Regions from separate parts of the Janthinobacterium sp. GL_088 genome, predicted to be linked through region 2. Evidence: predicted binding sites of a transcription regulator. Region 2 holds the regulator's gene; each other region holds the start of a gene.
What was found. The regulator FNR, encoded in region 2, switches genes on or off when oxygen is low (the NO sensors DNR and NnrR bind a similar motif). The targets are predictions, from matches to a motif close to TTGATNNNNATCAA.
Positions count from the first base shown of each region.

Region 1 (10,585 bases), 2.9 Mb from region 2:
CCGATTGTTTCGTCTGGATCGGCATGGCCAGCCCCGACGTCACGGCCATGCAGGCGCTGCAATCGGCCTTTGGCTTGCACGAACTGGCCGTCGAGGATGCGCAGGGCGCGCACGAGCGGCCCAAGCTGGAAGAGTACGGCGACACCCTGTTCATGGTGGTGCACACGGCCACGCTGGACGGCGAGGCCATCGTCTACGGCGAAACCCACGTCTTTCTCGGCCCCCGCTTCATCATCACGGTGCGCCACGGCCCCTCGGCCGGCTATGCGAAGTTGCGCGAACGCAAGGAAAGCGTGCCCGAGAAACTGGCCAGCGGCCCTGGCTACGTGCTGTATTCCATCATCGATTTCATCGTCGACCAGTACCAACCCTGCATCGACCATTTGCAGGCGAAGTTTCAGCACTATGAACTGCAGCTGTTCAAGCCCAGTTTGAGTGAGGACAAGCTGCAGGATTTTTACCAGCTCAAGACGGAACTGCTCAAGCTCGATGCGGCCGTCAACCCGCTGCACGACATCTGCACCCAGCTGATCCGCTTCCATGGCGATATCGTGCCCAAGGAAAACCGCATCTATTACCGCGACATTCTCGACCACGTCAAACGGGTCACGCACACGGCGGGGCAGATGCGCGAACTGGTCAATTCGGCCATGCAGGTGGCGCTGGGGCAGATTTCGATCCGCCAGAACGAAGTCGTCAAGCGCCTGGCCGCCTGGGCCGCCATCCTGGCCGTGCCCACCATGGTCTTCAGCCTGTACGGCATGAATTTCGAATTCATGCCGGAACTGAAGTGGCGCGGCAGCTATCCGGCCGTGATCGTCGTCATCATCGCCGGCTGCTACTGGCTGCACCGGCGCCTGAAGCGCGAAGGGTGGTTGTAGTCGGCAGGCTTAGCCGCCCGCCACCGCGCCCGCCGCTTCCAGTATCAGCGCCGCCACTTCCACGGGACGCGAGGCCAGCGAGGCGTGACTGGCGTTCAGGGTGATGACTTTTCTTGCGCCGAGGCGCGCCGCCATGCGCTCCTGGTTGACGGGGGAAATCATGCGGTCGGCAGTGGAAATCTGGTACCAGCTGGGTTTATGCTTCCAGGCCGGGTCGCTGACGGTGTCGCCGAAGGTGCTGGCCAGCGGCGCTTTCTGCACCACGCCCAGCACGGCGCCTTCTTCCGCATCGAGGTCCTGGCAAAAGCTGTCATGGTATTGCTCGGGCTTGACCCACAGATAGCCATCGCTGTCGCCTTCCAGGCTGGCCGCGCCCAGGGGCGGGTGTTCCTGCGTGATGCTGCCCGGGCTTTCGCCCGCGTCGGGGGCGAAGGCGGCGATGTACACGAGGCCGACCACATTCGGTGCATTGCCGGCCACGCTGATGACGGCGCCCCCATAGGAGTGTCCCACCAGCAATACCGGACCATGCACCTGGGCCACCATCTTGCGCGTGCGCTCGGCGTCGTCGGCCAATGACGTCAACGGCAGTTCGACGGCGCGGATGGCTGTGTGGCCCTGGCGCCGCAATTCGACAATGACGCGGCTCCAGTGGGCGGCGCCGCCCCAGAAACCGTGGACGAGGATGATCGTGGCTTGCTGGCTCATGCGGGTACTCCTTGATGTAAGGGAAACGGCGAAGAGCGCGCCGGGATCGAGTGCTCACGGCGCGGCGGGCAACTGCATGCCTATTGTAGACCTTCCCGGCGCATGGCCTCGATGGCGTCGACCACCGTGTTCTCGTACTCGATGAAGAAATCGCTGTGGAAGCCGTCGCGTAGCACCAGGTGGCGGCTGCCGGGCAGGGCGGCGGCCAGGCGCTCGCCGTCGGCCAGGCGCAGCGGGCGGATAAAGTCCAGCAGCGCTTGCGCGGCGGCCCGGGTGGCGGGATCTGCTTGCAGCAGCCAGGGAAACAGGTTGCGCAAGGTGCCCGGATCGACGGTGATGACGAGCGCTGGCGCGCGCACGCGGCGGTAGTCGGGCGAAAAATTGTGCGCGGCCATGTCCATGGCCGTGGCGATGGCGGGCGGGGTATTCGGTTGCACGGCGCCGCCGGGCAGCACTTCCAGGGCGTCGCGCCAGTTCGCTTCCAGCGCGGGCCACCAGTGCTTGTTGATCCGCCTGGCATAGGCGATCGAGGCCTCCACCGATGCCAGGTCGGTCGGGCCGGGCGGCGGTTCGTCGAAGGGCGTGGGTTCCGGTGCCTCATAGCCGCCGCTGGCCAGGTAATCGAAGGTCGTGTCCAGATAGACGAGTCCCCGCACGCGCCGCGGGTGGTTGCCGGTGAACAGGGTCAGCTCGTTGCCGGCGATGGAATGGCCGGCCAGAATGATGCGTTGAACCTTCAGTGCGTCCAGCACGGCCAGCAGGTCGGCCACCAGGGTGGCGGGGGCATACGTCATATCGTTGGCGTCGTTTGCGGGCAGCGGCTTGCCTGATGCGCCATAGCCGCGCCGCGTGATGGCCAGCACGCGGTGGCGGCGCGCCAGCGCGGGGGCCAGGCTGTCGAAGGCGTGCGCATTGGCGCCCAGGCCGGCCAGCAGCACGATCACGTCATCGCTGTCGCCGCCTGCCGATGGCCAGTCGCGCACATGCAGGCTGACGCCAGGGGCGACGCCGATCTGCCGGTCGATTACCTTTGCGGCGTGCGGCACGCTGCCGCCGCCGCAGGCGGCCAGGGCCGCCATCGCGCCCATGCCGGACAGCAGGCGCCGGCGGGCGTGGAAATGGGGGATGGCATCGGTGATGCTGTTCATGCGGTACTCCTTGCTGTGACGGGGACATGGCCAGTGTCGCCGCCGCGCATGAAGTACCGATGAGGGGCAGATGAGGGGTGGGTGAAGGACCCGCCTGCGCGCTAATGCGACACCAGCACCGGCAACGTCATCTCCTGCAGCACCGTGCGCGTGACGCCGCCCAGCAGCGCTTCGCGCAGGCGCATGTGGCCGTAGCAGCCCATCACGACCAGGTCGCATTGGCGCTGCGCGGCCATGGCCAGCAGGGCCGCGCCCACATCCTGGCCCGGCGGCGTGTCGTGCTGCAGCACCTCGACGTTGACGCCGTGGCGCGCCAGGTACAGGGCCAGGTCGGCGCCCGGCTGCTCGCCATGGGCCGGTTGGGCGTGCGAATTGACGACGGCCAGGGTCACTTGCCGCGCCCCTTGCAGCAGCGGCAGCGCATCGGTGATGGCGCGCAGCGCTTCGGCGCTGCCGTTCCAGGCCAGCAGCGGGTGCTGCGCGGTATCCGATAGCGTGGCCGCTGGCGCGTGCGGCACCATCAGCACGGGCCGGCCGCAGTGGAGCATCAGGTATTCGGCCGTGCCGGCGATGACGCGCGAGGGCGTATCCTGCGCATCCGTCTGGCCCAGGATCAGCAAGTCGCAATAGCGCGCCTGCAGCAGCAGCGCGCCTTGCGCGTCGTCGTCGACGAAGCGCGTCTCGTAACTGCCCAGGCCTTCTTCGCGGGCGATGCGCTCGAAGTCGTGCAAGGCCTCGCTGGCCTGGGTGCACAGCGCCTGCATCTGCGCCGGCGCAAACTGCAGCGCGTTGACGCCGCCACCATACGCGTAGCGCGAGATGCCGCTCATGGCCGACCCGATCAGGTGAGCGCCGTCGGTGACGGCCAGGCGCACGGCCAGGCGGATGCGCTGGGCGCAGTGGCGGGAATTGTCGACGTGGACCAGCAGGGTGGTGTAGGGCATGGCGTTTTCCTCGGTTGTCGGTTATCAGGTTTGCAGCACGTAGCTGCCCGGCGCGTCGCCCAGGTCGGGCTCCATGGCAGGCGGTGCCACTTGCGCGTCCGTGCGTTCTGCCAGCCAGGCTTGCCAGGCGGGCCACCACGAACCGTCGTGGTGCGGTACGTCGCGCTGCCAGCTGTCCGCGTCGATATAGGGCGCGTCTTGGCGGTGCGTGGCCAGCTGGTAGCTGCGGCGCGGCTGGCCCGGCGGCGAAACGACGCCCGCATTGTGGCCGCCCGAGGTGAGCAAGAAGGTAACGTCCGTGTCGGTCAGCAGCTGCAGTTTATACACGGAGCGCCACGGCGCCACGTGATCCGTCAGGGTGCCGACGGCGAAGATGGGAGCAGCGATGTCGGGCAGGGCGATGTGGCGGCCCGCCGTGCGGTAGCGGCCTTCGGCCAGGTCGTTGTGCAGGAACAGACGGCGCAGGTATTCCGAGTGCATGCGGCAGGGCATGCGCGTGGCGTCGCCGTTCCAGGCCATCAGGTCGCTGTCCTGTTCATCGCGTCCCAGCAGATAGTGGTTCAACCGGCGCGACCAGATCAAGTCGTTCGAGCGCAGCAGCTGGAAGGCGCCCGCCATCTGCTTCGTATCGAGGTAGCCCTGCTTCCACATGGCCGCTTCCAGGAAGCTGACCTGGCTGTCGTCGATGAACAGCGACAGTTCGCCCGGCTCCTTGAAGTCCACCTGCGAGGCCAGCATGGTGAGGCTGGCCAAGCGCGCATCGCCGTCGCGCGCCATCGTCGCGGCGGCGATCGCCAGCAGGGTGCCACCCAGGCAGTAGCCCACCGCGTGCACTTGCGGCGCGCCCGTGAGGCGGACAACGGCGTCGAGCGCGTCCATCACGCCCAGCTGGCGGTAGTCTTCCAGCGACAGCTCGCGGTCTTCCTCCTGCGGGTTTTTCCAGGAAATCATGAACACCGTGTGGCCTTGCCCCACCAGGTAGCGCACCAGCGAATTGTGCGGCGACAGGTCGAGAATATAGAACTTCATGATCCAGGCAGGCACGAACAGCAGGGGCGTGGCATGCACCTTGGCCGTCGCGGGCGCGTACTGTATCAATTCGATCAAGTCATTGCGGTAGACCACCTTGCCCGGCGTGACGGCCACGTTCCCGCCCACCTTGAACGCTGCTTCGCCGGCCGCGCCAGCGCCCATGGCGGCGCGCTGCCAGTCGTCGGCCGCGTGAACCATGCCGCGCGCCAGGCTGGCGCCGCCGCTCTCGAAGGTCGCTTGCTGCACCACGGGATTGGTCAGCAGGAAGTTCGACGGCGCCAGCATGTCTAGCCACTGGCGCACGGTGAAGGTGACGACATCCTCATGGTGCGGCGAGACGCCGCGCACGCCCGTGGTGGCGCGGTGCCACCATTGCTGCTGCAGCAAAAAGCCCTGGTAGACGAGGTTGTAGGGCCAGCGCTGCCAGGCAGGATCGTCGAAACGCCGGTCCTGCGGCAGCGGCGCGATGCACGGCTCGGTGGCGCCGCCAGTCAGGGCTGATTGCAATGCATATTGCTGCCAGCGGCCGATCTTCTTCCACGCTTCCTGCTGCAGGGTTTGCTGCTTCGATGGCGCCAGCGCCAGGTGGCTGAGCCAGTCGGCATACGCGTTGCCCAGCGCGGCTGGCGAAATACCGCCCGTGAACTTGCCCAGCCAGGCGTTCAGCAGCAGGTCGAGGGTGGCGCCTTCCGGTGCGCTTTCCGGATAACCGGGCGCCGGTACGCCTTGCCAGGCGCTACCCAGGCGCTCATGTTCCACGTTGTGCTGCGCGTCGCTCGGCTGCGTCTTGCTCATCCGGTGCTCCTGTCATTTTTTTACAGGGTAGCAAGAGCTTGTTCAAAAAATTATGATCTACATCAAGTTTGGCCGGATGCGTGCCCATGTGGCTTGCCGCCTGATGGCAAGTGCGAATAAAAATGATTTAATCGAATATTGTGATTCCATTGTTTTGTGTGATGAAAGAAGAAAAAGCAATTTATTCATGAATTTATTTATTGTATTTGGCAAATTTATGTAGCAAAATGCGGTGAAGCAAGACCGGTCACTATGGATGGAGGAGATGGACATGCATACGAAAATGTCGGCAAGCGGCAGCGAAGAGGCGGCCAGAGGCTATTTACGCGAGGCAGCCGGGGGCGTGCGTCGTTCGTCCGGGCGGCGCCTGAAGGCGCTCGGCTACCTGGCCCTGTTGCTGGCCGTGGTGCCGGCCGCAGCCTGCATCGCCACGGGACGCGCCGGCGTGCCGGTGCTGTTTACCACCATGTGCGGCGTGGTGTCGTGCGCGGCCGACGGCCATGTGTTCTAGCGCGCTTCCTGCGCTTCCTGCGCTTCCTCGCAGATCCAGGTCATGAATGCCTGCACGGCGGGGCGCGTGGCTGCGTCGGGCCGCGCTACCAGGTAGTAGGCAAAGCGCGCGGGCCAGGGCAAGTCCAGCACTTGCACCAGGCGCCCGGCGGCGATCTCCTCCTGCGCGTACAGCTGCGGCACCAGGGCCAGGCCCTGGCCCGCCTCGGCCGCGCGTATCAACAGAAAATCATCTTCGAAGGCCGAGCCGCGCAGCGCCCGCGCCGCATCCTCTCTGTCGTCCGGCGCGCCATGCGCGGCCAGCCACAGGGACCAGTCGGCGCGGTCCGTATCGTGCAGCAGCGGGTAGCGCAGGCAATCGCCCGGCGTGGCGATGGGCGGCTGGCCCGCCATCAGGGCGGGGCTGGCGACGGGCACCAGCACGGGCGCCATCAATCGCGTCACCTGCAAGCCCGGATAGTCGCCCAGGCCGTGGCGCAAGGCCACGTCGACCCGGTCGCGGCGCAGGTCGACGAGGGCCGACGTCGCTTCCACGCGCACCTCGATCTGCGGATGGCGCTGGTTGAAGCGGCCCAGCCTCGGCACCAGCCATGCGGCGGCAAACGTGGCGACCGTGCTGACGGTCAGCGTCTGGCGGGCGCCCATGTCTTCCAGCGCCTGGCTGGCACCGGCGATCTGCGCGAAGGCGCCCAGCAGGGCGGGGTGGACCCTGGCGCCCGCCTCGGTCAGGCGCAGGCCCTGGCGTTCGCGCGTAAACAGGGGCATGCCGACCCGATCTTCGAGCAGGCGGATTTGCTGGCTGACGGCGCCCGACGTCACGTGCAGCGCCTCGGCGGCCGCCTTGATGCTGCCGCGCTGGCCCACTTCGACAAAGGCGCGCAGCGCCTGGAGTGGTAAAGGATGTTTCATCGATATAGTTTTTCTATAGTTAAGCGCGAAAAATCATCGTTTCTGTTTCGCTCTTGGAGAACGCATTATAGGGGCATACGGCGTTCTTTTGACGTCGAGTAAAACTATATCGATAGGATATCCATGCTACTTTCACATCGGCAAATTTGCCTGATCCTGCTATGCACCACGCAATTCGTTGCCTTGCTCGATTTTTCCATCACCATGATCCCCTTGCCGCAAATTCAGCACAGCCTGGGCTTTACGCCCGGCGGCCTGCAGTGGGTGATCAATGCGTATGGCGTGGCCATCGCCGGCTTCCTGCTGCTGGGCGGGCGCGCGGCCGACCTGTTTGGCCGCCGCCGCGTCTTCGTCACGGGGTTGCTGCTGTTTACGGCCGCTTCCCTGGCGGGCGGCTTTTCGCATAGCCCGGCCATGTTGGTGGCCACGCGCGCGCTGCAGGGCTTTGGCGCCGCCATGTTTTCGCCGGCTGCGTTCTCGCTGCTGCTGGCCGTGTTTCCCGAACCGGCCCGGCGCAACCGGGCGCTCGGTGCCTGGACGGCCGTGGCGGCCAGCGGCTTTGTCGCGGGCCTGATCCTGGGCGGCTTCATCACGGACCTGCTGGGCTGGCGCTGGGTGCTGTGGATCAATGTGCCCGTCGGCTTGCTGGTGCTGGCCCTGTCGCCGGCCTTGCCACTGGGGCGACCCGATGCGGATACCGCTGCGGCTGCCGGCACGCTCGACGTTTGGGGCGCGCTGCTGGTGGCGTCGGGCGCGGCGACGCTGGTGTTTGCCTTTGCCAATAGCGAGCATGTGGGACTGGCGCATCCGTTCACCTTTGCCCTGATCGCGCTGGCGCTGGCCTTGTTGGCCCTGTTCGTGTGGGTGGAGGGACGCGTGGCTGCGCCGCTGATGCCGCTGGCCGTCTTCCGGCGCCGCTCCACGGGCGGCGCGAATATCGTCTCCCTGCTGGCCAATACGGCCCTGGGCCCCACCTTTGTCGTCGTGGCGCTGGCCATGCAGGAAGTGCTGGCGTTTTCCGCCACGCGCACGGGACTGGGACTGTTGCCGATGGCCGTCGCCTTTACCCTGGCCAGCGCGTGGGCCGGGCCGGCACTGATCGCCCGCTGCGGCACCAAGCCCGTCATCGTCGGCGGCATGCTGCTGTTCATCGGCGGCCTGGCCATGCTGGGCGCGTCGCTGGCCACGCTGGCGTCGTGGGCCGTCTCCATCCTGCCTGGCACCGTACTGGCCGGCATCGGCTATGGCCTGGCGTTTCCCGCCTGGACCGTGGCCGGCATCGATGGCGTGCCGGAAGCGGACCATGGCCTGGCCGGCGGCATGCTGACGACCACGCAGGAAGTCGGCTCGGCCGTTGGCCTGGCCGTGGGCGTGGCGGTCAGCATCGCCGTGCTTGCCGGCGGCGGCACGGCCGCGCAAGGCTACAGCAGCGCCATCCTCGTTTCCGCCTGTCTGGTGGCGGCGGGCCTGGCGTGCGCCATCGCCATCCTGCCCGGCAAGGCTGCGCGCCAGGAGGCGGCGCCATGATGGAACTCTACACCGACAGCTCGCCGAACGGTTTCAAAGCCACGATTGCGCTGGCCGAACTGGGCTTGCCCTATCAGTTGCGCCATGTGCGCATTGAGCAGGGCGAACACCGGCTGCCCGCTTTCCTGGTCCTCAATCCGCACGGGCGCATTCCGGTGCTGGTCGACCACGACACGGGCATCACCGTGTTTGAATCGGCCGCCATCCTGCTGTACCTGGCCGAGAAGACGGGGCGGCTGCTGCCGAAGGCTCCCGCGCAGCGCTGGGCCGCCATCACCTGGCTGCAATTCCACGCGGCCAGCATGGGGCCGATGCTGGGCCAGCGCGTGCATTTCGAGATTGCGGAAGCGGGCGCGAATGTCGCCGCCACGGCGCACTTTCGGCAATTGAGCGACGCCGCGCTGGCCACCATGGATGGCCGCCTGGCGAACCACGCCTACCTGGCCGGCGACGCTTATTCCATCGCCGACATCGCCAGCTTTGGCTGGCTGCATATCGCCGACCTGATCGGCTTCAAGCTCGATGAATGGCCCCACGTGGGCGCCTGGTACGCCCGCGTGGCGGCACGTCCGGCCGTCCAGCTGGGCATCACGCTGCCCACGCCCGCCACGGGCGCCTGAGCAACTTCAAGGAACAATATGACGATCGATACCAGTGGCGCGTCCTCGCACGCGTTTTCCCACCATGCCGGCTACCGCCGCATGTTCGCGCCCGGCGCGCTCACCCTCGGCATTTATCTGCCCCTGCGCTTTTACCAGGGCGACATGCAGGCGCTGGCCGGCCAGGCCGAGCTGGTCGCTGCCATGGACAGGCAAGGCTTTGCCGCCGCCTGGGTGCGCGACATTCCCCTGTTCGACCCGCGCTTCGGCGATGCGGGCCAGCTGTTCGACCCGTGGACCTACCTGGCGTATCTGGCAGCGTGCACGGACTCGCTGGCCCTGGCCACGGGCAGCGCCATCTTTACCCTGCGCCACCCCATCGACCTGGCCAAGGCGGCTGCCAGCATCGACCAATTGTCCGGCGGGCGCCTGGTGCTGGGCACGGCGTCGGGCGACCGCGCCAGCGAGTTTCCCGCGTATGGCGTGCCGTACGCCACGCGCGGCGAGCGTTATGCGCAGGCCGTGCATATGTTTCGCCAGTTACTGCGCGCCGGCCCCGCCAGCGTCAAAGGTCCACTGGGCAGCATCGAGGGCCTCGAACTGCTGCCCAAGCCCGTGGCGGGCAGCATTCCCCTGGTCGTCACCAGCTCGTCGGGCCAGGCGCTGGAGTGGATAGGGCGCCACGCGGACGGCTGGCTGACGTATCCGGAAGCGACGGATACGCGGGACGGGCCGTGCCGCCTGGCGGAAAAGATCCGCGCCTGGCGCCAGTGCATACCGGATGGCGGCTTTCGCCCGCATATGTGCAATGAGTGGCTGGACCTGGTGGACGACCCCGATTACCCGCGCACGCTAGTTCGCAGCGGCTATGTGCTGCGCACTGGGCGCAAGGGCTTGATCGACTTGCTCGGTGAATGGCGCGAAGCGGGCGTCAACCATGCGGCGCTGGGCATCCAGCATGGCCGGCGCCCGGCCGCGGAGGTGCTGCAGGAACTGGCGCAGGAAGTGCTGCCGCATTTTCCCTCGCATGCGGCGCCGCCCAGCGCCGTGCCGCGCTGGTGAAGGGGAGATTAACGCGCTTAAAACGCGTGGCTGGCGGCGTAAATCAGCAAGCCGGCAAGGCCGCCCACGATGGTGCCGTTGATGCGGATGAATTGCAGGTCTCGCCCGATGGCCAGTTCGATGCGCTCGCTCATTTCATCCTTGCTCCACAAGTCCAGGCGGGCGGCGATGAAGGCGCCCACCTCCCCCCGGTAGCGGCGCACCAGCGAGCCGCTGCCGGCGACGATGGCGTCGTTCAGCCATGCCCGCGCTGCTTTGTCCGTTTCCAGCACCTTGCCCGTGTTGCGTGCCAGACTGGCGATGGCTTGCGCCAGCAAGGGCTGGTCCGCGTGCAGGTCGGTCAGCAGGCGCGTGCTGAGGTGCTTCCAGACGTCGCCCAGCATGGCTTGCACCGTATCGCTGGCGATCAGCTGCAACTGGTAGCGGCGCACCGTTTCTTGCCATTGCGGGTCGGCCTTCAGGTGCAGGGC
Region 1 covers NZ_CM174453.1:3,198,062-3,208,646, forward strand. The annotation lists gene AC3IQ7_RS14495 (magnesium and cobalt transport protein CorA) at 1-881, shown strand, start outside; gene AC3IQ7_RS14500 (alpha/beta hydrolase) at 891-1,589, opposite strand; gene AC3IQ7_RS14505 (alpha/beta fold hydrolase) at 1,670-2,737, opposite strand; gene AC3IQ7_RS14510 (universal stress protein) at 2,839-3,681, opposite strand; gene AC3IQ7_RS14515 (PHA/PHB synthase family protein) at 3,706-5,508, opposite strand; gene AC3IQ7_RS14520 (hypothetical protein) at 5,780-6,019, shown strand; gene gcvA (transcriptional regulator GcvA) at 6,016-6,927, opposite strand; gene AC3IQ7_RS14530 (MFS transporter) at 7,051-8,454, shown strand; gene AC3IQ7_RS14535 (glutathione S-transferase family protein) at 8,451-9,074, shown strand; gene AC3IQ7_RS14540 (LLM class oxidoreductase) at 9,093-10,115, shown strand; gene AC3IQ7_RS14545 (DUF445 domain-containing protein) at 10,133-10,585, opposite strand, start outside.
Region 1: AC3IQ7_RS14515 (PHA/PHB synthase family protein) is a predicted target of FNR. The motif match lies at 5,561-5,574, and genes of this name have one in related genera.

Region 2 (10,585 bases):
GCGTATCCCATCGTTTAACCCTGGAAAGTAGTGGATATTCTTCTATTCTTAAAAATAGTCCGGCCATCTGCATCTGTCAATGCCATTGGCATTGTCTTGACCCATGCAATGGCAGAACGCTATATATAAGTGTATATTACGCTCCTTGTTCACCGTTCACTTTACAAGGATACGATCATGCGCCTCACCTCCCTCGCCCGCCTGCTTGGCACCGCTCTGCTGGCCACCGCCGCCACCTCCGCCCTTGCCGGCGAAGTGGTGGTGTCGGCCGCGGCCAGCCTGACGAATGCGTTCAAGGATGCGGCGCAAAGCTACGAGGCGCAGTATCCAGGCAGCAAGGTATCCCTGAACTTCGCCGCCTCGGGCGTGCTGCTGCAACAGATCGTCAAGGGCGCGCCCGTGGACGTGTTTGCCTCAGCCGACCAGGAAACCATGGATGCGGCGCAAAAACAGGGCTTCGTCTTGCCGGCCGACCGCATGGATTTCGTCGGCAACAGCCTGGTGCTGATCGTGCCGCACGATAGCAAGCTGGGCATCAAGAGTTTGACGGACCTGACGCATAAAGATGTGACGCGCGTGGCCATCGCCAACCCGGCCAGCGTGCCCGTCGGCCGCTACTCCGAAGGCGCGCTGAAGAAGGCGAAGCTGTGGGATGCCGTGCAAGCCAAGGCCATCGGCACGCAGAACGTGCGCCAGTCGCTCGACTACGTGGCGCGCGGCGAAGTCGATGCGGGCTTTGTCTACGCCACCGACGCGGCCATCATGAAAGACAAGGTCAACGTGGTGCTGGAGGTGCCATTGGACGCGCCCGTGCTGTACCCGATCGCCACCATCAAGGGCAGCGGCAATGCGGCCGAAGCGAAGCGCTTCGTCAGCTACCTGCAGACGGCGCCGGCACAAGCCATTCTCGCCAAGTACGGTTTCAAAAAGCCATAATTTAGGTACGCACCTGCATGGATATCGCCTGGACCGCGCTGGCCCTGTCGCTCAAGGTAGCGGCATGGGCCACGGCGCTCAATTTGTTGCTTGGCATCGGTACGGGCTACCTGCTGGCGCGCACGCGTTTTCCCGGGCGCGAACTGCTCGACGCCCTGTTGACCCTGCCGATGGTGATGCCGCCCACCGTGCTCGGCTATTACCTGCTGGTGCTGCTGGGCCGGCGCGGCACGCTGGGCATCTGGCTGCAGGATAACTTCGGCATCAACCTCATCTTTACGTGGCAGGGCGCCGTGATCGCCTCCACCGTGGTCGCCTTTCCCCTCGTCTTCAAGCCCGCCCGCGCCGCCTTCGAGGCCGTCGACGGCCAGCTGGAGCAGGCGGCCCGCGTGCTGGGCATTTCGGAAATGGCGATCTTTTTCCGCGTCACGTTACCGCTGGCCTGGCGCGGCATCCTCGCCGGCGTGCTGCTGGGTTTTGTACGCGCGCTGGGCGAGTTCGGCGCCACCCTGATGGTGGCCGGCAGCATCCCCGGCAAGACGCAGACCCTGTCGGTGGCCGTGTTTGAAGCCGTGCAGGCGGGTCAGGATGAAGTGGCCAATACGCTGGTCCTGATTATCTCTGTTGTCTGCATCGTGGTGCTGTTGTCGGCTGGCCGCCTGGCACCCGGGCGCATCGCGCACAAATGACGCCTATGATGATGCCTATGCAACTCGACCTTGACCTCCGCGCCACCTTGCGCTCCGGCAAACGCCGCTTCGACCTGCAGGTGCAATGCACCTCCAGCAGCCAGCGCATCGCCATGTATGGCCCGTCCGGCGCCGGCAAGAGCATGACCCTGAAAGCCATTGCCGGACTGTTTACACCGGATGCAGGACATATCCGCCTGAACGGGCGCACCCTGTTCGACTCCGCCGCCGGCATCAATTTGCCGCCGCAGCAGCGCAATGTCGCCTATCTGTTCCAGGATTACGCGCTGTTCCCGCACCTGACGGTGCGCCAGAACGTGGGCTTTGGCCTGAGCCGCGGCTGGTTCAATCCGCGCGCGCGCGAAAAATTGCAGAAGGTCGAGCATTGGCTGGACGCATTCCACTTGCAGGAACTGGCGCAGCAGTTCCCCGACGAGTTGTCCGGTGGCCAGCGCCAAAGGGTGGCGCTGGCGAGGGCGCTCGTGGCCGAGCCGGCTGCGCTGCTGCTCGACGAGCCGTTTGCCGCCCTCGATCCGGCCCTGCGTGTCAAAATGCGGCTGGAACTGAGCCAGTGGCAGCAGCGCCTGGACGTACCCATGATCCTGATCACACATGATCCGGAAGATGCGCGCATCCTGGGCGAGCATGTGCTGTACTTGCGCGACGGGCAGATCGATAACAGGGAAGAACACATGACATTGGGTGAACGCATTGGATAAATCAGCGGCCATTGGCCTGCAAGGCTCGGTATGGATGACGGTGGGCGGAGAAAACCTGGGCGGCGCCGGCCGGGTGGAATTGCTGGGTGCCATCGCCGAATGCGGCTCCATCACGCAGGCGGCCAAGCTTGTGAAGATGAGCTACAAGGCGGCCTGGGATGCCATCGACGCGATGAACAACCTGGCTGGCGAACCGCTGGTCGAGCGCCTGACGGGCGGCAAGGGCGGCGGCGGCACGCGGCTGACGCCACGGGGACGCCAGCTGGTCGACAATTTCCGCATCATCGAGCGCGAGCATGCCCGTTACCTGCGCCAGCTGGGCAGCCAGGCGGAAGGCATCGCCGACGACCTTTTACTCATACGGAGAATGGCCATGAAAACCACGGCACGCAATCAATTCCTGGGCAAGGTGGCCGAACTGAAACAGGGCGCCGTCAACGATGAAGTCACGCTGGAATTGCCGGGCGGCCAGCACATCGTGGCCATCGTCACGCAGGGCAGCAGCGCCAGCCTGGGCCTGGTGCCGGGCGCGGAAGCGTTCGCGCTGATCAAGGCTTCGTCGATCATCCTCGTGACGGACAGCCATGGCGCGCGCTTTTCCGCGCGCAACCAGCTGGCCGGGGTGGTGACGCGCGTGCAGACGGGCGCCGTCAACACGGAAGTGGTGCTGGACCTGCCGCGCGGCGGCACGATCGCCGCCATCATCACGAATCAAAGCAGCACCGATCTGGGCATCGAACCGGGCAGCAATGTGACGGCGATGTTCAAGGCGTCCAGCGTGATTCTGGGCGTGCCCGCATAAAACGCCAAAGCAAATCTACTGCGCGTCGCGATTTGCGGCCTGCGATGCTCACCGTGCTCTAGCACGGTTGCGCTTCTTAGGCACAACTCACTGCCGCTCGCTACGGTTTTCTTAGGCGTTTGGGTGCTAATCCTTCAGCCTGGACAACCAATCCGCTGCCGCCGCCAGCGCCAGTTCCAGTTCCTGCGCCGTGTGCGCCAGCAGCGCCGGCACCTCGTCCAGACGGCCCGCATCGATGGCTTCCTCGGTGGCGAAGGCGGCGCGGATCAGGCGTTTCGTGCCCAGGGTGCCGACGGAGCCGCGCACGCTGTGCAGGATGCGCGCCACGTCGCTGTGGCGGCCTGCCTGCAACGCTGTTTCGGCGTCGCGCACGGGTGTCATGCCCTTGTTCAGCGCGTCCTCCACCATGCGCCGCAGCACGCCGCGCCCCTTCGCATCGCGCCCCATCACGCGCATCAGCGGCGCCATGGAAAACACTTCCTCATCGTCGACGCGTGCCGGCTCGGCCGTCTGCACTTGCGGGCGCTTGGGCAGGTGGCGCAGGATGACTTCCATCATCTCTTCCACCACCACGGGCTTGGCGATGAAGTCGCTGATGCCGGCCGTCATGCAGCGCTCGCGCTCGGACGCCAGCACGCCGGCCGTCATGGCGATCACGGGCAGGTTCAGGCGCAGTTCCGTGCGGATGATGTGGGTGGCGCTGAAACCGTCCATGACGGGCATCTGCATGTCCATCAGCACGATGTCGTAGCGCAACGCTTCCGTGCGCAGCCGTTCCACGGCTTGCAAGCCGTCGCCCACCACGTCCAGGGTGGCGCCCATGTGTTCGAGGATGCCGCGCGCCACGGCCTGGTTCAAATGATTGTCTTCCACCAGCAGGAAATGCACGCCGGCCAGTTCCGTGCCCAGCGGCTGGTGCAGCATGCGTGGCTCGCCGCCGTCGTTCTTGGTAATCAGTGCCTGGTGCAGGGCATCGAACAGGCTGGAGCCCGTGATCGGCTTCATCAGCACAACGTCGGCCTCGGCCGCGCTGGAAATTTCCTCCAGGTGGTTGCGGGCGAAGGCGTTGACCATCACCACGATGGGCTGGCGCTGGCCGCTGGCCGCCTGGCGGATGGCCTTGGCTGTGGCCAGGCCGTCCATGACGGGCATGTGCCAGTCGGCCAGCACCACGTCGTATGGTTGCTGCTGCGCCAGGCGTTCGCGGTACAGTTCGATGGCGGCAAAGCCGGAGTCCACTTCGTCGGCCAGCCAGCCCCACGCCTCGATCAGCTTGACGATCAGTTCGCGCGTGGTGCGGTTGTCGTCGGCCACCAGCAGGCGCAGCTGGCCCAGCGCCGGCGTGCGCCGCGTTTCGGCCGGTTGCGCCAGCATCTCGAAGGGCACGCTGAACCAGAAACGGCTGCCCTTGCCTTCGCTGCTGGCGACGGCGATGTCGCCGCCCATCATGTGGATCAGCTGCTTGCTGATGGCCAGGCCCAGGCCCGTGCCGCCGAAGCGCCGCGTGATGCTCTGGTCGCCCTGGGAAAACGCGGAAAACAGCTGTTGTTGCTGCAGTTCCGTCATGCCGATGCCCGTGTCGCGCACTTCGAAGCGCAGCCAGGCGCGGCCGCTCTCGCTCTTGCTCTCGCTCTTGCTCTCGGCCAGGCTGACGGCCACCACCACTTCGCCGCTCTCCGTGAACTTGATGGCGTTGCCGGCGAGGTTGACGAGGATTTGCTGCAGGCGCTGAGCGTCGCCGACGAGGCGCCGCGGTACGTCGGGTTCGACGGCGATGGCCAGTTCCAGTTCCTTTTCGCCCGCATTCATCGTCATCGTCGTGGCCAGGGTATTCATGACTTCGTCGAGGTCGAATTCGACAGGCGACAATTCCATGCGGCGCGCCTCGATCTTCGAATAGTCGAGCACGTCGTTGAGGATACCCAGCAGCGACTGGCCCGCCACGCGCACCATGGTCAGATACTTGCGCTGTTCCGTGTCGAGCCTGGTATTGCCCAGCAAATACACCATGCCCAGCACGGCATTGAGGGGCGTGCGGATTTCATGGCTCATGTTGGCCACGAAATCGCTCTTCGCGCGGTTGGCCGCTTCGGCGCGGTCGCGTTCCTGTTCCAGCTCCGCCGCGCGCGCTTCGAGTTCCTGCTGCAGGCGGTCGCGTTCGCTCATCAGGCCGTTGAACGCTTCCGTCAGTTCGCCGATCTCGTCGCGCTGCCGTACCGGCACGGGGGTGAAGCGGCTGCCGCTGGTGCGCAGGGCCAGCAAGGTGTTGCGCAGGCGCACCAGCGGCGACAGCAGGCGCACGGTGACCCAGCCCAGAACGGCAGCGGCCAGCAGCGAAGCGAGGATGCTCCACAGCACCAGCCGGTACAGCACGCCATCGAACGGTTCGAAGGCATCCTCGACGGGCAGCGAGGCGGCCAGCAGCCAGTTCACGGATTTCAGGCGCTTGAAGCTGTTGACGGCCGTGATGCCCCGGCTGTTGGTGCTGACCATGCTGCCTTCGCCATCTTCCTTCAGCAACTGGGTCGTCGTCAGGTTGGCGTTCGGCTTGCGCGGTTGCAGCAAGCGGCTCGTATCGGGGTGCAGCACATAGCGCGGCACGGCGCCGCGCGTGAGGATGAAATAATAGCCGCTCTTGCCGATCTTTTCCGAGCGCAGGCGGCCCAGCAGGTTGTCCTTGTACAGGCGCAGCACGCCGATCACCACGCCGGCCACCCGGCCATCGGCGGCCAGCACGGGCGCCACCATCTGCACGATGGGCATGCCGCTCGATTTACCAAGCATCGGTTCGGTGATCATGGGCTGGCGCGTGCGCAGGACGGTCTGGAAATACTCGCGCTCGGCAACGTTGATGCCGGCGCGCCCCGCCACTTCCGGCATGTCGGCCACGATGGCGCCCTGCGCGTCGAGCACCAGCACGTCATCGAACAGCACCAGCATCGAGCGGCGCGAATAGTATTCGCGCAATTGGACGGGCCGGGCGATCAATTCCGGCGGCTGTTGCCGGGCCGTCAGGGTGACGATCTGCAGCAGCATGCCCAGCTTGTCGTCGAGCTCGGCAGCGGTGCGGGTGATCAGGGACGATTGCTGGCTCAGCAGTACTCGGGTGAAGTCGTCGCGCATGTGCTGCACCTGGATCATGGTGACCAGCGCGATCATGGCGATCGAGGTCAGGCTGGTGGCCAGCGCGACTTTTGCTTTGATGCCGAGAGGCTTCATGATTTCCTTTTCAGTACCGGGCGGCACAGGCGGCAGATAATGCTGTCAGGAATTTTCCTATCAATACACCAGCTTGGCAAGCGCCACCGCGCAAATTGCCCGCCCCGTACGGGCTTTTGACGATGTTGCCATATAATTAAAGGCTGGACGTCGTTTATTCGCCGAAATTACGGTGAAATTGGCATACGGCAACCCTGTATGCAGCTGTATGCAGTAAACTTGTTGTTGCATTTTCTAAAAGGTACCGACATGACTGAAGCGCTACTCACTCCCACCTTGCCCACCGTGAACGTGGAGGCGTTGCGTGCGCGATGCTCGACCTGCAGCATGCATCAATTGTGCCTGCCGATGGGCCTCGATGTGGGCGACATGGACAGGCTGGACCAGATCATCGGCCGCCGCCGCAAGATCGTGCGCGGCGCCTCGCTGTTCCGCATCGGTGACTCGTTCCAGAACCTGTATGCGATCCGCCTGGGGCACTTCAAGACGTACCAGATCAATCCCGGTGGCGAAGAGCAGGTGACGGGTTTTCAGATGGCGGGCGAACTGCTGGGCATGGATGCCATCAGCGCCGACCGCCACCACTGTAATGCAGTGGCGCTGGAAGACAGCGAAGTGTGTGAAATCCCGTTTTCCAGCCTGGAACAATTGCTGGGCAATATGCCGACCCTGCTGCGCCATTTCCACCGCATGATGAGCCAGGAAATCACGCGCGAGCAAAGCGTGATGCTGTTGCTGGGCAATATGCAGGCGACGCAGCGGTTTGCCGCCTTCATCGTCAACCTGGCGTCGCGCTATGAAGCGCGCGGCTATTCGGGCAGCAATTTCCAGCTGCGCATGTCGCGCGAGGAAATCGGCAACTACCTGGGCCTGACCATCGAGAGCGTCAGCCGCCTGCTATCCAAATTCAAGAAGGAAGGCTGGCTGCGCGTGTCGAACCGCGAGATCGAGATATTGCAGCCGGCCAAGCTGAAGGCCATTACGGCCGGAACCGACATCTGCAAATAAGGCTTACAGCTCTTCGTCCGCATGCAGCGCGATGCTGCGTTGCAGCGGCCAGGTCCAGATGCCGGACAGGCGCCACTCGCGTTTGTCGTTTTCCACCAGCACTTGCCAGCGGCTGCGCTCGAGCATCGGCAGCGCCACGGAAAAATTGCCGGCCGCATCGGGCTGCACCAGCACCTTGATATCCTTTTCCGGCAGGGTCGCATGCGCCAGGTGCAGCTGCAGCGGACCCTGGTAAGCCTTGCCGAAGCTGTGCACGGAACCGGTCAGGCGTGCTTGCGCCACGTCATACGACAGGCTCGTATCCATGGCCAGGTCGCTGGCGATCGTGTCGCGCTTCAAATCCTGGTTGATCGCCTTGCCCTGCTTGTAATAATCGCCCACCACCAGCGCATCGGGCTGCGTAAACGCGATATAGCCCATGAAGCTGCCGACGACCACGGACAGGCCGGGGCCGATCATCAGCAGCCATGGCCAGCGATGCTTGTACCACGGTGCAACGGGGGCTTGCAGTTTCAGACTGTCGGACATGATATTTCTCCTGTTTAATCAGCCAGTCCCCGCATGGGGACCGGCCTTCCTGCAACTTCGTGGCGGCGGCGAGGGCACCCGGTCCCCGTCCGCCTTTCCTTGTTAACGTGGCACGATGAATACCGCGCTTTCACGCACATGCAGCGACGGGTCGTCCAGCGAGTGCAATTCGATCGCAATCTTGTTCGAACCCTTCTCTCCCACGCCGTGCGGCACGCGCAGACGGATCGGCCAACCCAGCGTTTCCGTCGGCTGCAAGGTCACTTCTTCGCGCGTCAGCAAGGTCAGGCCCGGCAAGCCGGAAGCGCTGATCTTGAAATGCTGGGTTTGCTCCGACGTGTTCATGATCTGCAGACGGTAGACGTTTTCAATCATGCCGTCTTCCACTTCGCGTCCCATCGAACCGCGGTCGCGGATCACGTCCATTTTCAGGGGCGTGCGCAGGGCCAGCGACGTACATACGGCGATGATGATCAGGGCCAGGATGGAAGTGTAGATCAGGACGCGCGGGCGCATGGCGCGCTGGCGTATCTGCTTCGAATTGAAGTTGTTTTCCATCGCATGGTCGGTACTGTAGCGTACCAGTCCCCGTGGCCGGTCAACCTTGTCCATCACGCTGTTGCAGGCATCGACGCAAGCGGCGCAACCGATGCATTCATACTGCAGGCCGTTGCGGATATCGATACCGGTCGGACACACCTGCACGCACAGGGTACAGTCGATGCAATCGCCCAGCTTGTCGTTGTTGCCGGCCTTCTTGCTCATGGCGCCGCGTGGTTCGCCGCGCTTGGCATCATAGGTGATGATCAGGGTGTCCTGGTCGAACATGGCGCTCTGGAAGCGCGCGTAGGGGCACATGTATTTGCACACCTGCTCGCGCAGCCAGCCCGCGTTGCCGTAGGTTGCCAGGCTGTAGAACAAGACCCAGAACCATTCCCAGGGACCGAAGTTCAGGGTGGTCACCGACTGCGCCAGTTCCTTGATCGGCGTGAAGTAGCCGACAAAGGTAAAGCCCGTCCACAGGGCGATGGCGCCCCATGTCAGGTGCTTGGCCGTCTTCTTGAACGCCTTGCGCACGGAGGGGCCCTGCTTGTCGAGGGCCATGCGCGCGCTGCGCGTGCCCTCGATGTGGCGTTCGACCCACAGGAAAATTTCCGTGTATACCGTTTGCGGGCAAGAGAACCCGCACCACACCCGCCCGGCAATGGCCGTGACGAGGAACAACAAATACGCACAGATGATCAGCAGGGCCGCCAGATAGATGAAATCCTGGGGCCACAGCACGACGCCGAAAATGTAGAACTTGCGCGTGGTCAAATCGAACAGCAGGGCTTGCCTGCCATTCCAGGTCAACCACGGCAAGCCGTAGAACGCCAGCTGGGTAAGCCATACGCATACCCATCGCCAGGTAGCGTAGCGTCCTTTGGCCTCGCGAGGGTAGATCTGCTCGCGGGCCGCATACATCTTGATGACTTGAGGTTCCATTTTTACTTGGCGGGTGCCTGCGGATTCGACAGGCTCCAGACATACGCCGACAGCACGTGTACCTTGGATTCGCCGAGGAAATCGCTGAAGGCCGGCATGGTGTTGCTGCGTCCCTTGCGTACGGTTTCCATGATGGTGTCGGCGCTGCCGCCGTACAGCCAGGTCTTGTCCGTCAGGTTCGGCGCGCCGAGCATCTGGTTACCCTTGGCATCGGCACCATGACAGGCCATGCAGGCGCCAAACTTGGCCTTGCCCAGCACCGACTTGACGGGATCCGAGGTCGAACCGGACAGGCTCAGCACATAATGGGCCACGTTCTCGACATCCTTTTCGGAGCCCAGGGCGGCGCCCATCGGTGGCATCTGCCCATTGCGGCCGTGCAGGATGGTGGTCTTGATGATGTCGGGTTCGCCGCCATACAGCCAGTCCTTGTCCGTCAGGTTGGGGAAGCCCTTGTTGCCGCGCGCATCCGAACCGTGGCATTGCGCGCAGTAGGTCAGGAACAAACGCTGGCCGATGGCTTGCGCCTGCGGATCGGCGGCCACCGTCTTCAAGTCCTGGCTCAGGTACTTGTTGAACAGGGGACCGTAGTCGGCTTCCGCCTTCTTCAGCTCTTCCTCGTACTGGCCCGTCGATTTCCAGCCCAGGCTGCCGGCATAGGTGCCCAGGCCTGGATACAGGAACAGGTAGGCCAGGGCGAAGACGATGGTGATGTAGAACAACCACATCCACCAGCGCGGCATCGGCGTGTTGAGTTCCTTCAAGTCCTCGTCCCAGACGTGGCCCGTGGTGCCGTCGGCAGGGGCGCCCTCGACCACTTTGATTTTCGACTGCGAGTACAGCAGCACGCCGCAGCCGATGATGCCCAGCAGGGACAGCACGACGATGTAGATATTCCAGAAGCCATTGGTAAAGTCAGCCATGGTGATGCTCCTTCGCCAGGTTCATCTCGGCCTCGGCCGGATAGTCGAGCGCGTCATCGGCGAACGGCAGGCGTGCCGCCGCGTCGAAGTCGCTGTTGCTGCGGCTGAACGTCCACCACAGGATGCCCACGAACGTCGTAAAGGAAACCACCGTCATGACGCTGCTGGCGCTGTCAAACAGGTTTTCGATTGCCATGCTAATTCCTTGTTTTGATTAATGTACCGAGGCCTTGCAGATAGGCGACCAGGGCGTCTTCTTCCGTCTTGTCCTGCAGC
Region 2 covers NZ_CM174453.1:278,542-289,126, reverse strand. The annotation lists gene AC3IQ7_RS01220 (sterol desaturase family protein) at 1-11, opposite strand, end outside; gene modA (molybdate ABC transporter substrate-binding protein) at 178-936, shown strand; gene modB (molybdate ABC transporter permease subunit) at 954-1,625, shown strand; gene AC3IQ7_RS01205 (sulfate/molybdate ABC transporter ATP-binding protein) at 1,643-2,344, shown strand; gene AC3IQ7_RS01200 (TOBE domain-containing protein) at 2,379-3,146, shown strand; gene AC3IQ7_RS01195 (hybrid sensor histidine kinase/response regulator) at 3,273-6,365, opposite strand; gene fnr (fumarate/nitrate reduction transcriptional regulator Fnr) at 6,615-7,373, shown strand; gene AC3IQ7_RS01185 (FixH family protein) at 7,377-7,901, opposite strand; gene ccoG (cytochrome c oxidase accessory protein CcoG) at 8,004-9,386, opposite strand; gene ccoP (cytochrome-c oxidase, cbb3-type subunit III) at 9,389-10,309, opposite strand; gene AC3IQ7_RS01170 (cbb3-type cytochrome oxidase subunit 3) at 10,302-10,505, opposite strand; gene ccoO (cytochrome-c oxidase, cbb3-type subunit II) at 10,507-10,585, opposite strand, start outside.

Region 3 (10,585 bases), 690 kb from region 2:
GCTGCCCGCCAACCGCCGCATCGTGCTGTCCGGCGAGGATGCGCTGCGCATCCTGCGCGAGATCGAATTCCTGCTGCAGTCGCTGCATCACATCGGCCGCCATTATTATCCCGACGGCGACGATGACGGCGCCGATGCCGAGCGTCGCGCGCAGTATTGCGCGGAAACGACGCGCTTCATCGATGCGCAGCAAGCGACGACCCGTCTGGCGCTGATGCGCAGCATTTTGTCCGCGCCGTTCGACAGCACCCTGGGCGCGGACGACATGGACGATATCGAGCGCGCCGTCGAAGCGCTGCCGCTATGGCGCGCCTCCGATGACCCATCACAAAAACTAATTGAAATCTAAAATTTGATAGTTTTTCCTGTTCAGGACGTTTGTGTCGCCGCACGGCTTTACAATGCTAGGTTATGCGTTTTCGTGATATCAGACTGTGGCTAGCGGAAAATACCTAGCTAATTGAAAGAATCGGTCTGATAAAATCCGGAACACCCGATCGACCAAACAGGAAGGCAGCACAGCATGGATTCGTCATCTGATAAAAAAGAAGAATTGCGTCAACAATTGCGCTTGGCCGCACTCGAGTATCACGAGTGCCCGCGCCCCGGCAAAATCAGCGTGACGCCGACCAAACAACTGACCAACCAGCGCGACCTGGCACTGGCCTACTCGCCAGGCGTGGCGGCACCGTGCGAAGAAATCGTCATCGATCCGGCGAATGCCTATAAATATACGGCGCGCGGCAACCTGGTGGCCGTCATCACCAACGGCACGGCCGTGCTGGGACTGGGCAACATCGGTCCGCTGGCCGCCAAGCCGGTGATGGAAGGCAAGGGCGTGCTGTTCAAGAAATTCGCCGGCATCGACGTCTTCGACATCGAAATCAACGAGATGGACCCGGACAAGCTGGTCGACATCATCGCTTCGCTGGAACCGACCTTCGGCGGCGTGAACCTGGAAGACATCAAGGCGCCCGAGTGCTTCTACATCGAACGCCAGCTGCGCGACCGCATGAAGATTCCCGTCTTCCATGACGACCAGCACGGCACCGCCATCATCGTCGGCGCGGCCATCCTGAACGGCCTGAAAGCCGTCGGCAAGAAAATCGAGGACTGCAAGCTGGTCGTGTCGGGCGCGGGCGCCGCGGCGCTGGCCTGCCTGGACCTGATCGTCGACCTGGGCTTCCCGCTGAAAAATATCTACGTCACCGACCTGGCCGGCGTCGTCTACAAGGGCCGCACGGAACTGATGGACCCGGACAAGGAACGCTTCGCGCAAGACACGCCGCTGCGCACCCTGGCCGAGATCATCCCGGACGCCGACATTTTCCTCGGCGTTTCCGCCGGCGGCGTGCTGAAACAGGACATGGTGCGCAAGATGGCGCCGAACCCATTGATCCTGGCGCTGGCCAATCCGAATCCGGAAATCCTGCCGGAAGAAGTCAAGGCCGTGCGCAGCGACGCCATCATCGCCACGGGCCGTTCGGACTATCCGAACCAGGTCAACAACGTGCTGTGCTTCCCGTACATCTTCCGCGGCGCCCTCGATTGCGGCGCCACGACGATCACGCGCGAAATGGAAATCGCCGTCGTACACGCGATCGCCGACCTGGCGCATGCCGAGCAGTCGGATATCGTGGCCACCACGTATGGCATCAGCAACCTGTCGTTCGGTCCTGAATACCTGATCCCGATGCCGTTCGATCCGCGCTTGCTGATCAAGATCGCGCCGGCAGTCGCCAAGGCGGCCGAGGATTCCGGCGTCGCCACGCGTCCGATCAAGGATCTGCAAGCGTACGCGGACAGCCTGCAGCAATTCGTCTACCGCAGCGGCACCTTCATGAAGCCGCTGTTCCTGATGGCCAAATCCACGCCGGCCGAACTCAAACGCATCGTCTACGCCGAAGGCGAAGAAGAGCGCGTGCTGCGCGCCGTGCAAGTGGTGGTCGATGAAAAACTGGCGCGTCCCATCCTGGTCGGCCGTCCACCGGTGCTCGAAGCGCGCATCCAGAAGTTCGGCCTGCGCCTGAAGCAAGGCGTCGACTTCGACGTCATCAACCCGGACTTCGACGAGCGCTATCGCGATTACTGGAATACGTACTACGCCATGACCAGCCGCAAAGGCGTCACCGAGGAATACGCTAAACTGGAAATGCGCCGCCGCCACACCCTGATCGGCTCGATGATGATCCACAAGGGCGACGCCGACGGCATGATCTGCGGCACCTTCGGCACCACCCAGTTGCACCTGAAATACATCGACCAGGTGCTGGGCAAGCGCGCCGGCAGCAATGTGTATGCGGCCATGAACGTGCTGATCATGCCGGAGCGTCAATTGGTGATGGTCGACACGCACGTCAATGAAAACCCGGACGCCGATCAGTTGGCCGAGATCACCATCATGGCCGCCGAAGAAATGACCCGTTTCGGCCTGTCGCCGCGCGCGGCCCTGCTGTCGCACTCGAACTTCGGTTCCAGCGACAGCGCTTCGGCGCAAAAGATGCGCGCCGCCCTGGCCATCATCAAGGAACGCGCGCCGGACCTGGAAATCGACGGCGAAATGCACGGCGATACGGCCCTCGACAGCAAGCTGCGTCAGAAAATCATGCCCAATTCGGCACTGAAGAATGACGCCAACCTGCTCGTCATGCCGAATATCGAGTCGGCCAACATCGCCTACAACCTGGTGAAGACGGCGGCAGGCAACGGCATCGCCGTGGGCCCGATCCTGCTCGGCTGCGCCAAGCCCGTGCACATTCTGACGCCATCGGCCACCGTGCGCCGTATCGTCAACATGACGGCGCTGTGCGTGGTCGACGCAGTGGCTCAGCGTAAAGTCTAAGCCTTAGCTGCTCATGAAAAGCCGCCCCGTCCGCAAGGAGGGGCGGTTTTTTTTATATTGGCGCCACGGGCAGAGTCGTGGTGGCTGGATGGCGGCGCAGGTAATAGTGGCGGTACAACATGATCTCGCCCCACACCAGCAGCAGCGCCGCCAGCGCGAACAGGCCCAGCGTGATCTTGAGCGAATTGAAATAGGCGCCGGCCTGGCGTTTGACGGCGTCGATGAAAATCATCGGCACTGATTTGTCGAGTTTGCTGAAGTCGGCCTGGCGCGCCACATCGGTGGTCAGGCGTACGGCCAGGTCGGTACCCAGACTGGCCAGTTCGCCCGTCGCCTGGCCACGGAAACCGGCGCCCTTGAGCGCTTCGCCCAGCACAGTTGCCCTGGCGATCAGTTGTTCCTGCAGCACCTGCGTCAGCAGCACGCTGCCGCGGCGCAGGATGAATTCATTGATCCAGCGCGCCTTGCTGCGTTCCCAGTAACTGCCTGATGTAGGCCGGTAATACATGTCTTGCACGAAGGGTTCGATCAGGGTGCGCATGCTGATAGCCTGGCCCGGGGCGATCAGCCTGACCTGCTGTTCCAGGTAGACGCGCAGCGCCGGCATTTGCGCTTCGACCACCGGCTGCAGGTCGCGCTCGAGGGCCTGGTTGACCACGCGGTGCACGCTGTGCACGGCGCCAAACCCGCCACCGAGCAGCGGCAGCGCGACCAGGATCAGCACATAGCTAAGCTTGGCGGCCACATGCCAGGCGGGCGGACGGCGCACCAGCAGGCATTTTCTGGCCAGCTGGTAGCAGATGCCGACCGCCAGCACAAAGCCGATCACGCCATACAGCAGCATCCACGGCAGGACTGTCCACAGCAGGTCGCTGCCGAACGGCGCCAGGGTGCTACTCCAATTGAGCAGTTGTTGCTTCATGTACATTGCCTTGAGGTAAGTAATCAGGCAATTATAGCTATTTAGCAAATAAACATGGCGCGCTTGACGTCAATGCGCCATCAGCACCGGTACCGTCATCTGGCGCAGCACCGTTTCCGTCACGCCGCCCAATAAAATTTCGCGGAAGCGCGCGTGGCCGTAGCCGCCCATCACCAGCAAGTCCGCATGCACTTCGGCGGCCATGGCCAGCAGCGCCGCGCCGATGTCGCCCGTGGTGATGGCCGAACGCACTTCGACGGGCACGCCATGGCGGCTCAGGTAGGCGGCGATGTCGGCACCCGGGTGGCGTGCCGGTTGCGCGTGGCCGGCCGGCGGGTGCAGCAGGGCCAGCACCACCAGGCGCGCCGCGCGCAAGAGGGGCAGGGCGTGGCCGATGGCGCGCGTCGCTTCCATGCTGCCATCCCAGGCCACCACGACGGTGTTGTCCACTTGCGTGAATTGGCCGCTGCGCGGCAGGATCAGCACGGGACGGGCCGCGTTCAGCATCACGTAGGGCACCAGGTCGCTCATGGCGCCGGGCAGGGCTTCGCTGTCGTCGTGCTGGCTGAGCACCGTCAAGTCGCTGTAGCGGGCGCTGACGGCCATGCCGCCATCTTCGTCGTCTTCGATCAGGCGCCGCTCCAGCGAGGCGGCGCCAGCCTGGCGCGCCAGCGTTTCAAACTGGTCGAGCGCCTGATCCGCCTGCCCATGCAAGGCTGAAATCTGCGCCGCCACGGCGCCGCCGCGCATGCCGCGGTTGTTTTCCAGGTAAAAGCGCGACAGGCCCGTCATGGCCGCGCCGATCAGGTGCGCCTGGTGCGCGTGTGCCAGCCGTGCCGCGATGGCGATGCGCTGCGGCGCATGGCGCGACAGGTCGGCGTGGACGAGGATGGATTTGTAAGCCATGGTGTCGCTCGGTAGTCATGATGGCAACAAGGCTAGAACGGCAACAGGGGCAAGTCCAGCATTGCCGTGCTGACCAGGGCTTTTCTTTTGCTGGGCTTGATATGGGTCAAAAAAATCCCGGGCATGGCCATCTGCAAGGCCACAGCCCGGAAATTGCGAGTTGTTTGATGTGCGTCAAAATGCCTGGCCCATAGCCAGCCATAATGGGATTGAACTCCTTGCTCTTCCAGTGGTCTGCATCGGCGCCGGCGCCATCTGTCCGGCACTTGTTTGTGTGACGCAACAACGCTGGCCGTGGCGGGAGTTCCCTCTTCAAGCCGGCGCGTGGTGTTCCTCTTTCTCTGCCCAGCGCAGCCGGATGGCGTCGATGGCGGGCAGTTCCTCGACAAACAGGTCGACCAGGCGCGCATCGAAATGGCTGTTTTTTTGCGCTTGCAGATAGCCCATGGCGTCCAGTACTGACCAGGCGCGCTTGTACGGGCGCACCGAGGTCAGCGCGTCGAAGACGTCGACCACGGCGATGATGCGCCCGGCCAGGGGGATCGCTTCGCCCGCCAAGCCGTTCGGGTAACCGCTGCCATCCCATTTTTCATGGTGCGACAGGGCGATTGCGCGCGCCAGCGCCAGCATGCCGCCTTCGGCATGTTCGCCGATGATGTCGCCGCCGATGCGCGCGTGCGTCTGCATGATGGCCCATTCGTCGGCGTCGAGCTTGCCCGGCTTTTGCAGGATGCGGTCGGGAATGCCGATCTTGCCCACGTCGTGCATGGGCGCCGCGTGCAGCAGGTCGTCTGCGGCGGCCTCGTCCATGCCGGCGGCCACGCCCAGCAGGCGCGCGTAATGGCTCATGCGGATCACGTGCAAGCCTGTTTCATTGTCCTTGTATTCGGCCGCCAGCCCCAGGCGCTGGACGATCTGCAGACGCGTTTCCTTCAGCTCGTCGATGCGCACCAGCGACAGGTGCGTGCGCACGCGGGCGCGCACGATGGCGGGGCTGAGCGGTTTGGTGATGTAATCGACGGCGCCCGCTTCGAAACCGCTGAGTTCATCGCGCATGTCGTTCAGGGCCGTGACGAAAATGACGGGGATGGCGGCCGTCAGCGGCGCCGCTTTCAGCTGGCGGCAGGCGTCGTGGCCGCTCATGCCGGGCATCATCACGTCGAGCAGGATCAGCGCCGGGCGCTCCTGTTGCGCCAGTGCCAACGCCCGCGCGCCATCCTTGGCGAACAGCAGCGCGTAGTCGTTCTGCAAGATCTGGCGCAGCAACTGCAAATTGGCCGCCTCATCATCGACGACGAGAATCACGGGCCGGGCTGATGCATTCATGGGGACTCCGGGGCGTAGGTGTGCAGCAAGTCGTGCAGCAGCGACTGTGCCAGGGGGAAATCAAAGTCGTCGATGGCGTGCAGCAGCGGTACCAGGTCGTCCGCTTGCGCGCCCATGGCATGCTGCAACTGTGCTTGCGCTGTGTCATCGAGTTCGCCGCGCCGCAAGGCGCTTAATAGTGCACTGGCCGCTTGCCGGGCGGCGGGCGCGTCGATGGCAGTCGCCGTTGCCGCCGGTAAGGCAGGCGGCGCCAGCCGGGCGATGGCGGCCAGGGCCGCCGGCCATTGCGTCAGCAGGGCGCCCAGCGTCTCGTCGAGCTGCTGTGCCGTGGCGGGACCGGGGCTGGCGCAGCATTGCTCCAGCGCCGCCAGGCTGGCGGCCAGTTGCTCCAGGCCGAGGTTGGCCGCCACGCCGCGCAGTTTGTGACTCTGAGGCAAGAGCGTTGCATGGTCGCGCGCCTCGATGGCGGCCAGCAGGGCAGGCGGCAGGCGGGGATGCTCGCCTCCGAAACGGGCCAGCGCCGCGCGGTAGGCGCTGTCGTTGCCGGCCCAGCGCTGCAGGGCGCCCGCATGGTGCAGCACCCGTCCGCCAGCGGGCGCCGGCGCGTGGCTATCGTCGGCGGGTTCCGCCGCCAGGCCCAGCACGCGGGCGATTTCCTGCGACAGCGCCTGCCATTCGACGGGCTTGGTGGCAAAACCGTCCATGCCGGCCGCCCGCGCCGCCTTGCGGTGCGCATCGAGCACGCTGGCCGTCATGGCGATCACGGGCACGCGCGGGCGGCCATCGCGCAGGGCGGCGGCGCGGATGGCTTGCGTGGCGGCCAGGCCATCCATGCGCGGCATTTGCAAGTCCAGCAGCAGCACGTCGAAGTTGTCCTGTTGCGCCAGCTGCAAGGCTTGCGCGCCATCGCCGGCCGTGATTACCGTGTGGCCGCGCTTGCCCAATAACAAGCTCAGCAGTTCCAGGTTTTGCGGCACGTCGTCGGCGGCCAGCACGCGCAGGGGCGGCAAGCGCACGCTGCGGCGTTCGCTGGCCGGCAGCGCCGCCTGGCGTGCCTGCAACAAGGGCAGCATGACGTGGAACACGCTGCCATGCGGCAAGGCGGCGTCGGCCCAGATGCGCCCCTGCATCAGGGTCACCAACTGCCGGCTGATGGTGGTGCCCAGGCCCGTGCCGCCAAAGCGCCGCGTGGTCGAGGCGTCGGCCTGCACGAACGGATCAAAAATGGCGTCGCGCCGTTCCGCGGGGATACCGATGCCGCTGTCCTGCACCAGCAGGTGCAACTGGCCATCGTCGCGGCGCGCCGTCAGGCTGACGGCGCCGCCGGGCGTGAACTTGATGGCGTTGTCGAGCAGGTTGCCCAGCACTTGCCGCATGCGCAATTCGTCTCCATGCAGCATGGCCGGCAGTTGCGGGTCGTACTGCACCTCCACGCGCAAACCTTTGGCGCGTGCATGGATGCCATACGTGGAGGCCAGCTCATCGACCAGCGCCAGCAGGCTGTAGTCGCGCAATTCCAGCGCCACGGCTCCCTTGTCCAGCTTGGCCGTGTCGAGCACTTCGTTGAGCAGGCGCAATAGCGAGCGGCCGGACTGGCGCACGGTATCGAGGTGGCGCCGCTGTTCCGGCGCCAGCGGCGAGTCGAGCAGCACATCGGTAAAGCCGAGGATGGAATTCATCGGCGTGCGGATTTCATGGCTCATGTTGGCGACAAAGCTGGCCCGCGTGGCGGCTGCCAGCTCCGCTTTTTCCTTGGCCATGCGCAAGTCTTCCTCCATCTGCCGCCGCTCGCTGATGTCGAGGATGACGCCGTCGACCCAGCGCACGGCGCCTGCCGCATCGTGCACCACGGTGCCCCGCTCCCACAGCCAGCGCGCCGTGCCGTCGGCATGCAGCAAGCGGTATTCGAGCAGGTAGGGCTCGCCGCTGGCGACGCTGCGCTTGAAGACGTCGATGACGTAGGCGCGCTCTTCGCTGGCGATCATGCCCGTGATGCTGCGGCGCGGCGCCGCGCCGAGAAAATCGGCGGGCGGATAGCCGGTGATGGCTTCCACGCCATCGCTGACGAACAGCATGGGCTGGTTTTCCGCCGTGGTACAGCGAAAGGCGATGCCGGGAATATTGCCGATCAGCGAGCGCAACTGCTGCTCGCTTTCGCGCAGGGCGGCCAGCATGGCGCGCCGTTCGCTGATGTCCGTAATGAACAGCACATATAAATCCTGGTCGGCCAGGCGCGCGCTGGCCATCGAGCGCTGCACGGCGACCGGGGCGCCATCCTTGCGCAGGTAGATGATTTCCTCGCTGGTGTGGACCATCTCGCCTTCGCCCGTGCGCAGGTAGTGCAGCAGGCCGTGCTGTTCCGACTGGCGCACGTCGCTGACCAGCACGCTGACATGGCGGCCGACAATTTCCGCCGACCGCCAGCCGAGGATGCGCTCGGCAGCGCCGTTGAAGTCGACGATGTTGCCGTGCCGGTCGATGGTGATGACGCCGTCGACCGTGCTCGTCAGCAGCGAACGGGTCCAGTGTTCGCTCTGGTTCAGGTGGCGAAACAGTTCGCGGTAACGCAAGATGCCCACGGCCGAGGCGACGAGGATCGTCAGGGCGATGGTCAGCAGGGTCACGCTGACCACCAGCATGGGCCGGTTGGCATCGGCATCATTGCCTGGGGGAATCGTCCCCACGAAGCGGGCCGCCTGCATGCCCATGTAATGCATCCCGGCAATCGCAGAGCCCATGACGCAGGCGCTGATCAGCGTGCGCTGCGACGAGGGCACGCGGCTGCTCCAGCCGCGCAGGCCGAAACGTATCCACAGGGCCAGGGTGGCCAGCGCTACGGCAACGACGAGCGACAGCGCGAACAGCAGCGGATCGTAGCGCAGTGACAGGCCCATGCGCATGGCGTGCATGCCCGTGTAATGCATGGCGCCAATGCCCAGGCCCACCAGCAAGCCGCTGCGCAGCAGCAGCGGCGCCGTGACGGCGCGCCGGCTGATGGTGGCCAGGGCCACGAATGAGGCCGCCACGCTGGGCACGATGGACAGCAAGGTCAGGCCGGGATCGTAGGCGACGCTGGTGCCCAGCTCGAAGGCCAGCATGCCGATGAAATGCATGGCCCACACGCCGCAGCCCAGCACCAGGCTGCCGGCGAGCAGGCACAGCAAGTGCAAGCGGCGGCTGATGCTCGCCTGCGCGCGGCTGTAAGCCGTCATCTGGAAAGCCATCCACGACGTGAAAATGGCGATCACGAGCGACAGCAGCACGAGTCCCGGCGCATGCTGGCCATGCTGCAACTGGGCCGGGTCGGCGGGAAGATGGAACAGGTGCTGGACGCTGGCAGGTATCATCGTAGGAAACAGGTGACGCGTTTGGCGCTGGCGTGGGCGCCTGCCGCCACGGCGGGTGATCGATGCGGATTACCTTACCAGATTTCCGGAAACAAATATCTTAATTGTAATTATTTTCCCTGTCGTGCAAGCGGCAAGGTGGAGCCGGACACCAGTCAATCATTGCTGTGCCCCACGACAGCTGCCATCGCGGGAAAGAAGTTGCAACTGAGAATTGTGTGGTTTTCTTGCAAACGGCGACGTCCCGCCAAGTCATGCTACATTCACCGCCTGTTTTTTCTGAAAGGATGAAGATGCCTTTAAGTAACAACTTCTTGCGGCATAATCAGCAAGCCTGGGATGCCCAGGCGGCGCAAAATAGTCCGTGGTCGCAGCCGGTCGACAGCGCCACCATCGCCGCGGCCCGCGCCGGGCAGTGGCAAATTCATTTGACGCCCGGCCCGCTGCCGGCCGGCTGGCTGGACGCCGTGCACGGCAAGCGCATCCTGTGTCTGGCCGGCGCCGGCGGGCAGCAGGCGCCCGTGCTGGCGGCTGCCGGCGCGCATGTCACCGTGTTCGATTTGTCCGGGCAGCAACTGGCGCAAGACCGCATGGTGGCAGAACGTGACGGCTTGCAGCTGGCCACGGTGCAGGGCGACATGCGCGACCTGGGTTGTTTTGCCGAGGCCAGTTTCGATGTCATCGTCCATCCAGTATCGAACCAGTACGTGCCCGACATCGCCCCCGTATGGCGCGAATGCGCGCGCGTGCTGGCCGACGGCGGCGTGCTGCTGAGCAGTTTCTTCAATCCGGCCGTATTCATCGGCGACCGCGATCCGCAATGGGCACAGCAGGGCTTGATACGGCCCCGTTTCGTGCTGCCGTATTCGGATCTGGAGGATATGGACGCCGATGCGCTGGCATCGTGCATGGAGAAGGGCGAGGCGCTGATCTTCGGCCATGGCCTGGACAGCCAGATCGGCGGCCAGCTGGCGGCGGGCTTCGTGCTGGCGGGTTACCACGAGGAAATGCATCCCCACCCGCGCTTTGAAATTGAAAAATACTTGCCCAGCTTTATCGCCACGCGCGCCATCAGGCTGGCGCGCGCAGTGCAGTGATTATCAGTTGTACGGCTGCAGATCGAGCCAGACGGCATATGACAGGCGCTTGCCATTCCACAGTCCGCCGCCGCGGATGACGGCGTCGCACGAGGTCAGCTGGCCCACCAGGTCCATGCGGCCCAGGTTGCGGCGCAGGCGCAGG
Region 3 covers NZ_CM174453.1:6,060,794-6,071,378, reverse strand. The annotation lists gene AC3IQ7_RS27100 (hypothetical protein) at 1-349, shown strand, start outside; gene AC3IQ7_RS27095 (NADP-dependent malic enzyme) at 524-2,842, shown strand; gene AC3IQ7_RS27090 (hypothetical protein) at 2,895-3,764, opposite strand; gene AC3IQ7_RS27085 (universal stress protein) at 3,834-4,670, opposite strand; gene AC3IQ7_RS27080 (response regulator) at 4,983-5,996, opposite strand; gene AC3IQ7_RS27075 (MHYT domain-containing protein) at 5,993-9,343, opposite strand; gene AC3IQ7_RS27070 (class I SAM-dependent methyltransferase) at 9,637-10,440, shown strand; gene AC3IQ7_RS27065 (hypothetical protein) at 10,444-10,585, opposite strand, start outside.
Region 3: AC3IQ7_RS27085 (universal stress protein) is a predicted target of FNR. The motif match lies at 4,835-4,848, and genes of this name have one in related genera.